One region of the Micromonospora sp. NPDC093243 genome, then DNA from elsewhere that is predicted to be linked to it. Evidence: riboswitches for the same ligand, from Rfam matches in the RefSeq annotation. Region 1 holds a riboswitch; the other holds the start of a gene.
What was found. A riboswitch is a leader RNA that binds a small molecule or an ion and turns the genes downstream of it on or off. The one in region 1 is predicted to bind S-adenosylmethionine.
Positions count from the first base shown of each region.

Region 2: another riboswitch for S-adenosylmethionine. It lies ahead of ACIP9D_RS02715 (ABC transporter substrate-binding protein); the one in region 1 lies ahead of thrC (threonine synthase).

Region 1 covers NZ_JBIVNT010000008.1:38,065-42,444, forward strand. Annotated here, with positions in the region: gene ACIP9D_RS25590 (GNAT family N-acetyltransferase) at 1-559, opposite strand, end outside; gene thrC (threonine synthase) at 828-2,114, opposite strand; SAM riboswitch class I at 2,126-2,261, opposite strand; gene ACIP9D_RS25600 (DMT family transporter) at 2,397-3,368, opposite strand; gene ACIP9D_RS25605 (metalloregulator ArsR/SmtB family transcription factor) at 3,460-3,777, shown strand; gene ACIP9D_RS25610 (DUF4232 domain-containing protein) at 4,064-4,380, shown strand, end outside.
Region 2 covers NZ_JBIVNT010000001.1:585,089-589,468, reverse strand. Annotated here, with positions in the region: gene ACIP9D_RS02730 (sugar phosphate isomerase/epimerase family protein) at 1-276, shown strand, start outside; gene ACIP9D_RS02725 (amino acid ABC transporter ATP-binding protein) at 290-1,042, opposite strand; gene ACIP9D_RS02720 (amino acid ABC transporter permease) at 1,039-1,818, opposite strand; gene ACIP9D_RS02715 (ABC transporter substrate-binding protein) at 1,858-2,730, opposite strand; SAM riboswitch class IV at 2,995-3,107, opposite strand; gene ACIP9D_RS02710 (S8 family peptidase) at 3,476-4,380, opposite strand, start outside.

The DNA of each region.
Region 1 (4,380 bases):
CGTGCCAGCGGACCGTGCGGTAGCCGGCGGCGTGCGCCCGGGCGTCGGCGTGCAGCACGTCCAGCGCGCCCTGGTCGACCCGGGTGGGGTCGAGCCGGCGGCGGATCTCGGCGAGCGCTGGCTGCGCCCCCAGCGCGGCGGCGAACGCGGCGCCGGCTGCCGAACGGGCCGGCCCACCGGGCAGCTCCATGACCGCCATCCCGATGACCCGCTTGCGGCCCTGCTCACGCAGCAGCCGCAGGCAATGCTCGTGCAGCGCCCGGCCGACTCCCCGCCGCCGGTGCGCCGGATGGACCACCAGCTCGACGGTGGCGTTCTCGGTGTTGTCCAGCTGCGGCAGGTCCAGCGCCAGGTAGCCGGCGGGCACGCCATCCAGCCGGGCCAGCGCCCAGAGCGTGACCGTGCCCGGCATCGGGTGGGTCAGCATTGCCTCGAAGCGCTGGCGACAGAACGGCGGGAAGTCGGGCAGGTCGGCGTCGTTCGCCGCCGCCCCGACCCGGTAGGCCTCGTCGATCGCGGCCGGGTCGGCGGCGTCGAACGGCGCGATCGTGATGCTCATGCCGGAAGGGTGCGCCCTGGGAACGCGATCGGGCCAGCGAATTTTCGCTGGCCCGATCGGACGTTGGTCGGGAGGGACACTCGCACAACGCCTCCGGCGTTGGGTCGTAAGAACTTCAAAAGTCTTCGGCGAAATGCCCTCCCGCACGGAGCATCTTGCGCCGTCCGGTTCCTGCCGTCAAGTCCTTAGCGGCGGGTTTTCCGCACCCAGAGCGAAAAGCCGGTTACCCGGCGGATCGGCCTGATCCCCCGTCCGGGCGATCCGCGGGTCAGCCGAGCAGGCCCGCGTCGCGGGCGGCGCGCAGGGACGGGCGGATCCGATGGGTGGGGCCGACCTCACCGGCGACCGCGTCGATGGTCTTCAGCCCCTCGCCGGTGTTGAAGACCACGGTCTCCGCGGCCGGGTCGAGCTTGCCCGACTCGACCAGCTTGCGGAGCACCGCCACGGTGACCCCGCCGGCGGTCTCCGCGAAGACGCCGGTGGTGCGAGCCAGCAGGCGGATGCCGGCGCGGATCTCGTCGTCGTCGACGTACTCCATCCAGCCCCCGGTACGGCGCACCGCCTCCAGCGCGTAGAGGCCGGCCGCCGGGTCGCCGATGTTCAGCGACTTGGCGATGCCGGTCGGCTTGACCGGGACGATCGTGTCGGTGTCGGCGTGCAGCGCGGTGGCGATCGGGTTGCAGCCGGCCGACTGGGCGCCGAAGACCTTCCAGCCGCCGGCCGGCGCCTCGACCAGGCCGACCTCGACCAGCTCGGAGAACGCCTTGTCAATCTTGGTGAGCAGCTCGCCGCTGGCCATCGGGATGACCACCTGGGCGGGGATGCGCCAGCCGAGTTGCTCGGCCACCTCGTAGCCCAGGGTCTTGGAACCCTCGGCGTAGTAGGGGCGCACGTTGACGTTGACGAACGCGGTGTCCTCGAACTCGTCGGTCTCGACCAGCTCGCCGCAGAGCCGGTTCACGTCGTCGTAGGAGCCGTCGATGGCGACCAGCTCGCCGCCGTAGACGGCGGTCGTGACCACCTTGCCCTGCTCGAGGTCGCCGGGGATGAAGACCACCGAGGGCACCCCGGCGCGGGCCGCGTGCGCGGCCACCGAGTTGGCCAGGTTGCCCGTGGAGGCACAGGCGTACCGGGTGAAGCCGAGCGCCCGGGCGGCGGTGAGCGCCACCGAGACGACCCGGTCCTTGAACGAGTGGGTGGGGTTGGCGCTGTCGTCCTTCACCCAGAGCGGGGCGGTGATACCCAGCTCGGCGGCGAGGTGCGGGGCGGCGACCAGCGGGGTGAGGCCGGGGTTCAGGGTGACCCGGGTGGCCGGATCCTGACCGGCGGGCAGCAGCGCCGCGTAGCGCCAGATGTTGTCCGGGCCGGCCTCGATCTGCTCGCGGGTGACGGTGGCCAGCGCGGCCGCGTCGTAGTCGACCTCCAGCGGCCCGAAACACTCGTAACAGGCGTGCTGGGCGGCGAGCGGGTAGCGGGCCTCACAGGCCCGACAGACCAGGGCGCGGGCGGGGCTGGCGGTGGTGTCGATACCGGGGGCGGCGAGCGTCGACGTCATGTCGAAGATTCCTCTCATCTTTCCCCGCATCGCACGGTGCGGCGGGGACGGAATTGGCACCTGCCCCGCGGGTCGCTCAGCGATGAGCGCGCGGGGTGGTTGCCGGGGCGTCTTCGGGCCGTATCCCTCAGCCCCTCTGGATGAGGTATGCAGTTGTGCGAACGAGTCTACGGCCGGGCCGCCGACCGTCCAGTCCGCCGTCCCACGGTGTGAGCCGCCGTCATCTTCACCCACCCCGAACGGCCGCCCCCGGGTCCCGGGGGGGGCGGCCGAGAGGGCGGGCTAGCGCGCGACCACCGCCACCGGGTCGACCACCGCGACGGGGTCCGAGACCGCCGCCGGCCGGTCGCCGGGCGGGGTGGCCCGCACCCGGGCCCGGGTCACCAGGTTGGCCGCGACCAGGGACGCGATGGTCAGCGCCGCGCCGGCCAGTTCGACCGGGCCGGGTCGGTAGCCGCGGGCGATCTGCACCACGAAGGTGGTCACCGGGACGAGGTTCATGAACAGCGCGGCGTTCGCCGAGCCGAGCCGCTGCACCCCGGTGTTCCAGGCCAGCACCGCGATCACCGCCCCCACGATCACGGCGTACGCCAGCTGCGGCGCGACCGCGACGAGGTCGGCGCCGGCCGGCGCGTGCTGCCACCCGGCGAGGTCGGCGACGGCGCTCGCGGCGAGCATGAAGAGCGTGCCGGCGAGCGCGGTCAGCGTGGTGTAGCGCAGCGGCGACCACTCGCCGAACCGGCCGGCCCCGTGCGTGTAGATCCCCCAACCGACGACCGCGCCGATCATCATGAGGCCGCCGAGACCGAACTGACCGAGCCCGGCGAGGCTGCCGCGGGTGATCACCAGGCCGACACCGAGGAGCGCGACCAGGGAGAGGGCGAGCAGGGCGGGCCGCGGGCGTACGCCGTCCCGAGCCCACCGGACCAACTGGGTGACCAGCGGCGTGGTGGCCACGAAGAGGGAGATCTGCTGCGGCGCGGCGTGCTCCAGCGCCAGGTTGGTGAGCAGGTTGAAGCCCGCGAAGCCGACCACGCCGAGCACCGCCACCTCGACACCCCGACCGCCGGAGCGCAGCGCGGCCACGCCCTCGCGGAGCAGCAGCAGGGCGAGCAGGATCACGGTGGCGAAGAGATAGCGGGCGGTGGTCAGGTTGAGCGGGTCGACCCAGGTCAGCGCGCTGGCCAGGACGGGGAACATCACTCCCCAGCTCAGCGCGGCGAGCAGCGGAAAGGCGGCGGCGCGAGAGCGCATGCTCAGCTCCTATGTTCGAGTATCTTCGAACCAACGATCCCGACCCTAGGAGCTTGTTCGATTTTTGTCGAACAAGGGTTACACTGCTCACATGGAGCTGCACGAACCCGAGTTGCGCGAGGTGCCGGTCACCGCGGTGCTGGGAGCGCTCGCCGACGACGTACGCCTACAGATCGTGCGGGCGCTCGCCGAGGGCGGCGAGTACGCCTGCGGCAGCTTCGAGTTCGGCGTCTCCAAGGCCACCCGCAGCCACCACCTGAAGGTGCTGCGCGAGGCCGGCCTGACCCGCACCCGGGCCGCCGGCACCAGCCGCTACGTCCGGCTGCGCCGCGACGAACTGGACCGCCTCTACCCCGGCCTGCTCGACGCCGTCCTCACCCGCAGCGCCGCACCCGGCGAGCGGGTCTGAACCAGTCCCGCAACCGCCGGTCCCGCAACCCCCGGTCCCGCAACCGCCGGTCCCGGGCCCGAGCGCGCCCCGGCCGACCTGCTGGACCGGCTGCGCCGTGGACCGCAGCCCGACTGGCGGTTGATTCGCGGGTCCTGTCGACCTGCCCCATATCTGGACCGCGCACGCGATACCGCGCCGCCCGGCTTCCGGTGGTCCATATTTGGGGCAGTTCGACAGTGGGTGACCGGACCACCGGCCGCACCCGGACGGACACCGGCCGGGCGGATCTTGGGAGGATGCGGCGGTGAGACCTTCAGTGCGACTCCGACCGGCACGCTTCCGTCTCCTACTCGCCGGCCTTCCGCTCGTCGGAGCCGCGCTGCTCGGGGCCTGCACGTCGGGGGGCGGACCGACCAGCCGGGCCGCGGCGACCCCGCCCGCGCCGACGCCCGACGCGGCCGGGCGGTGCCCGGAGTCGGGCGTCCTGATCAGGTCCACCGGGTCGGACGCCGCGATGGGCCTGCGGGCGCTCGGCCTGGATCTGACGAACTGCGGCAGCACGCCCTACCTGCTCAAGGGCTATCCGGTGCTGCGCGTGCTGGACGAGCAGCGGGCGGCGAT
Region 2 (4,380 bases), on a different contig from region 1:
GACGTGCTGGGCCAGATCCGGCGGGCCCGGGGCCGGATCGTCAGCTTCCAGGTCTGCGACTGGATCACCCCGCTGCCGCCGGACGCCCTGCTCTCCCGGGGCATGATGGGCGACGGGCACATCGACTTCCCGCTGCTGCGCCGGGCCGTCGAGCAGGCCGGCTACCAGGGGGACGTCGAGGTGGAGATCTTCAACGCCGAGGTGTGGGCGGCCGACCCCGAGGCCGTCGTCGCCACCCTGGCCCGCCGCTACGTCGCGCACGTGCTGGCCGACTGACCAGCGCCGGGGCTCAGAGCACCTGGTCGAGGAAGCGGCGCAGCCGCGGGTGCTCGGCCCCCTCGAAGATCGCGGCCGGCGGCCCGGCCTCCAGCACCACCCCACGGTCCATGAAGGCCACCGTGTCGGCGACCTCGCGGGCGAAGCCCATCTCGTGGGTGACCACCACCATGGTCATGCCGCCGGCGGCCAGGTCCGCCATCACCCCGAGCACCCCCTTCACCAGCTCGGGGTCGAGCGCGCTGGTCGCCTCGTCGAAGAGCATCACCTGCGGCTGCAACGCCAGCGCCCGGGCGATCGCCACCCGCTGCTGCTGGCCGCCGGAGAGGTGCGCCGGCCGGGCGTCCGCCTTGCCGGCCAGCCCGACGAGGTCCAGCTGGGCCCGGGCCACCGCCACCGCCTCCTCTTCGCCCAGCCGCTTGATCCGCCGCAGCGCCAGGGTGACGTTGCGCAGCACGCTCATGTGCGGGAAGAGGTTGAACTGTTGGAAGACCATGCCGACCCGCTGCCGCAGCGCGTCCGGGTCGTCGGACAGCACACTGCGTCCGTCCAGCAGCACGTCGCCACGGTCCGGCTCGATCAGCCGGTTGATGGTCCGCAGCAGGGTGGACTTGCCCGACCCGGACGGGCCGATCACGCAGGCGGTCGTGCCGCGCGGCACGTCCAGGTCGACGCCGCGGAGCACCTGGTTCGCCCCGAAGGCGAGATGCACGTCGCGGACACCCAGGCTGACCGAGGTGCTGGTGGTCGTGGTGTCGGTGCTCATCGCTGGCTCCCTCCCGCCGCGCCGGGCAGTGTCAGGTCCACGTCGGAGGTGTCGTCGCTCGGCGGGGCGCCCGGGCGGCCGTGTCGCAGCCGCCGGTCGATCGCGTTGACCACGTGCGTCAGCGGCACGGTCAGCGCCAGGTAGAAGAGCCCCGCCAGCAGCAGCGCGGACTCGTTGCCGGTGGTGGCGGCGTAGTCCTGGCCGATCCGGAACAGCTCCCGCTCGCTGGCCACCAGGCCGAGGAAGTAGACCAGGCTGGAGTCCTTGATCAGCGCGATGAGCTGGTTGACCCAGGCCGGCAGGACCCGTCGTACGCCCTGGGGGATGATCACCATCCGCATCGACTCGCCCCAGGAGAAGCCGAGCGCCCGCGCGCCCTCCAACTGGGCCGCCTCCACCGACTGGATGCCCGATCGGAAGATCTCCCCGATGTAGGCGGCCGCGATCAGGGAGAGCGCCAGGATGCCCAGCGGGTAGGGGTTCGGGCCCCAGACCTGCATGCCGAGCGGCGCCAGCCCGACGCCGATCAGCAGGATCGTCGCGGCGGCCGGCAGGCCCCGGAACACGTCGGTGTAGACCCGCGCCGGCCAGCGCAGCCAGCGGGTGCGGGAGATGCCGGCGATGGCCAGCAGCATGCCCAGCACCGAGCCGAGCAGGGCGGCGGAGACCGCCAGGATCAGCGTGTTGGGCAACCCGACGGTCAGCATCTCGGGCAGCGCCTCGCGCATCGATTCCCAGTCGAAGAAGGTCTCCCACAGGGTGCGCAACGGATCCATAGTCGCCTCTCCTACCGCCCCGCTCGTCGTCTCGTACCGTCAGGACGCGGCCGACGCCGACGCCGACGGCGCCGCCGGAACCGCGACGGTGCCGCTGCCCGGCTTGAAGTCCGCCGGCACCGGCCGGCCCGGGTAGTACTGGGCCTGCAGCCGGCTCCACGTGCCGTCGGCGATCACCTCGTCGAGGGCCTTGTTCAGCGCCTCGCGCAGCTTGTCGTTCCCCTTCGCCACGGCGTACGCGGTCGGCGCCGGGCTGAGCTGCTTCGCGGCCACGGAGATCTTGCCCCCGCTGTCCGCGGCGGACTTCTCACCGATCTCAGCCGGGGCGATCCAGGCGTCGGCGGTGCCGGCCTTGAGCTGGTTGATCGCGCCGTTGTAGTCCGGCACCCGCACCGGGTTGAGCTGCTTGCCGGTGGCGTAGTCGTCCTGCACGGTGCCCTGTACCACCACGACCCGCTTGCCGCTGAGTTGGTCGAAGCTGGTGATCGGGGAACCGGCCGGAACGTCGAGTCCGAAGTAGCCGAAGTCGTAGCCGTTACCGAAGTCGACGGTCTTCTTGCGCGCCTCCGTGATCGTGATCGAGGAGCTGCCGACGTCGAACTTGTGGTTGTTGACCTGGGCGAGCAGCGCGGAGAAGTCGGTACCGACGAACTCCACCTTCAGGTTGATCTTCGCGGCGACCGCGCTGAGCAGGTCGTTGTCGAAACCGGTGAACTTGCCGTCCTTCAGGTACACGTTCGGCGGCGCGTCGGTGAGCGTGCCGGCCCGCAACACGCCGGGTTGGAGCAGCTCGTACGGGTTGTCCGCCGCGCTGGACGAGGCGTCGTCGCCGCAGGCGGTGAGGGCGGCGGCGCCGAGGAGTGCGGCCACGCCGAGGGCGGCCACCCGGGTCAGGGCAGGAAGAGATCGCACAGGTGTCTCCGAATGGTGTCAGCGGCGGGGCACGGGCGTGCGCCGCCGACGGTGCGCCCGATGGGCGTACCGCGGGATCGATCAGGGGAGCGGGGGCGGGCGCGTCAGCGCGAGAGGCGACACGCGGCGCTGCAGACCCACATCATGTCGACGTGGCGGCGCCGGGTCAGGGCCACCGGCGTGGGCGACGAGACCGACGCGGCGACCGGAGGAGTGCTGGTGCGGATCATTCTGGTTCTCCTGGGTCGGGTTGACCTGGGAACCAGGCCACGCTTGCACCGGAGGTTGCTCCGATGCCTGGTCTTCACCCGGGGCACCCCACCGCGGAGGAGGGTTGCCGGCCAGCGAGCCGGGGCTTGACGCTGGCGCTCATGACCTGCGCCGAGGCTAGCAGGGCGGTACGGGGCATCGTCCACCCGTTATGACCACGCTCACCCGGGCCACGCCGGGCACGGAGCAGGCACGCGCCCGAAGCCGGGCGAATCGCCCACCGGGCGTGGGCGGCGGTGACACCATCACCGGATGGTGGACGCACCGCCGAGCCTGCGGCGCGGAGGCAGAGGTCGGGTGCTGAGCGGGACCGCCGAGCGGTGAGCCGAAGTCGGCCGCCGTACCCGGTGCGCAGGCCCGCTGACCGTCAGCGCGAGGGGGCACGCGGAAGCGCCGGCGCCGGTCGGCGCCGGCGCATCGGCCGCCGGGGGTCCGTCCCGGCCCCCCGGGTGCGGGAGCCGGGACGGGTCATCGGTCAGAACGTGGAGACGTTGAGCAGCTTCTCCTGGACGCCGTCCGGGTCGCCGGCCGGCCAGTTGTACGCGGTGGTGCCGGCCCCCTGCAACGCCGACTTCACCGCGCCCGGCGAGGCGCTGGGGTGGGTGGCCTTGTAGAGGGCCGCGCCACCGGCGACGTGCGGGCTGGCCATCGAGGTACCGGAGATGGTGTTGTAGCCGGCGCCCTTCCACGTGGAGTAGATGCAGACACCGGGCGCCATCAGGTCGACGTCCGCGCCGAAGTTGGAGAAGTCGGCGATGGTGTCGTCCACGTCGCTGCGGCAGGTGGCCGCCGCGCCGCCGCCGGGCACGCCGTTGAAGTCGGCCAGGGCGCTGACCGTGATCACCTCGTCGTACGCCGCGGGCACGTGATTGGCCGCGTTGTCGGTCTCGTTGCCGGCCGCCACCACGTAGGTCACACCGGCCGCAACGGAGCGGCAGATCGCCTCGTGCATCGCGTCCCGGTTGGTGCCGCAGGCGCTGTCCGTGCCCGAGCCGCCGAGGCTCATGTTGGCGACCTCGATCTCGCTGGCATGCGCGGTCACGTAGTCGATGCCGCAGATGATCGCGGAGAACGACCCGCTACCCGCGTTGTTCAGTACCCGGACCGGCCAGATCCTCGCGCCCGGGGCCACGCCGACCACACCGGCGCTGTTGTCGAGCGCGCCGATCGTGCCGGCGACGTGCGTGCCGTGGCCGTTGCCGTCGTCGGCGCTGTTGCCGGTGGAGCAGTTCTTGGCGCCGGCCGTGTAGACGTTCAGGTCCGGGTGGTCCAGGTCCACGCCACTGTCGATGACGGCGACGTCCACGTTGACCCGCTCGTCCACGCCATTGATCTTCGCGGTGGGGCTGAGTTCGGCGTCGGCCCGGTTGATGCCGGTGG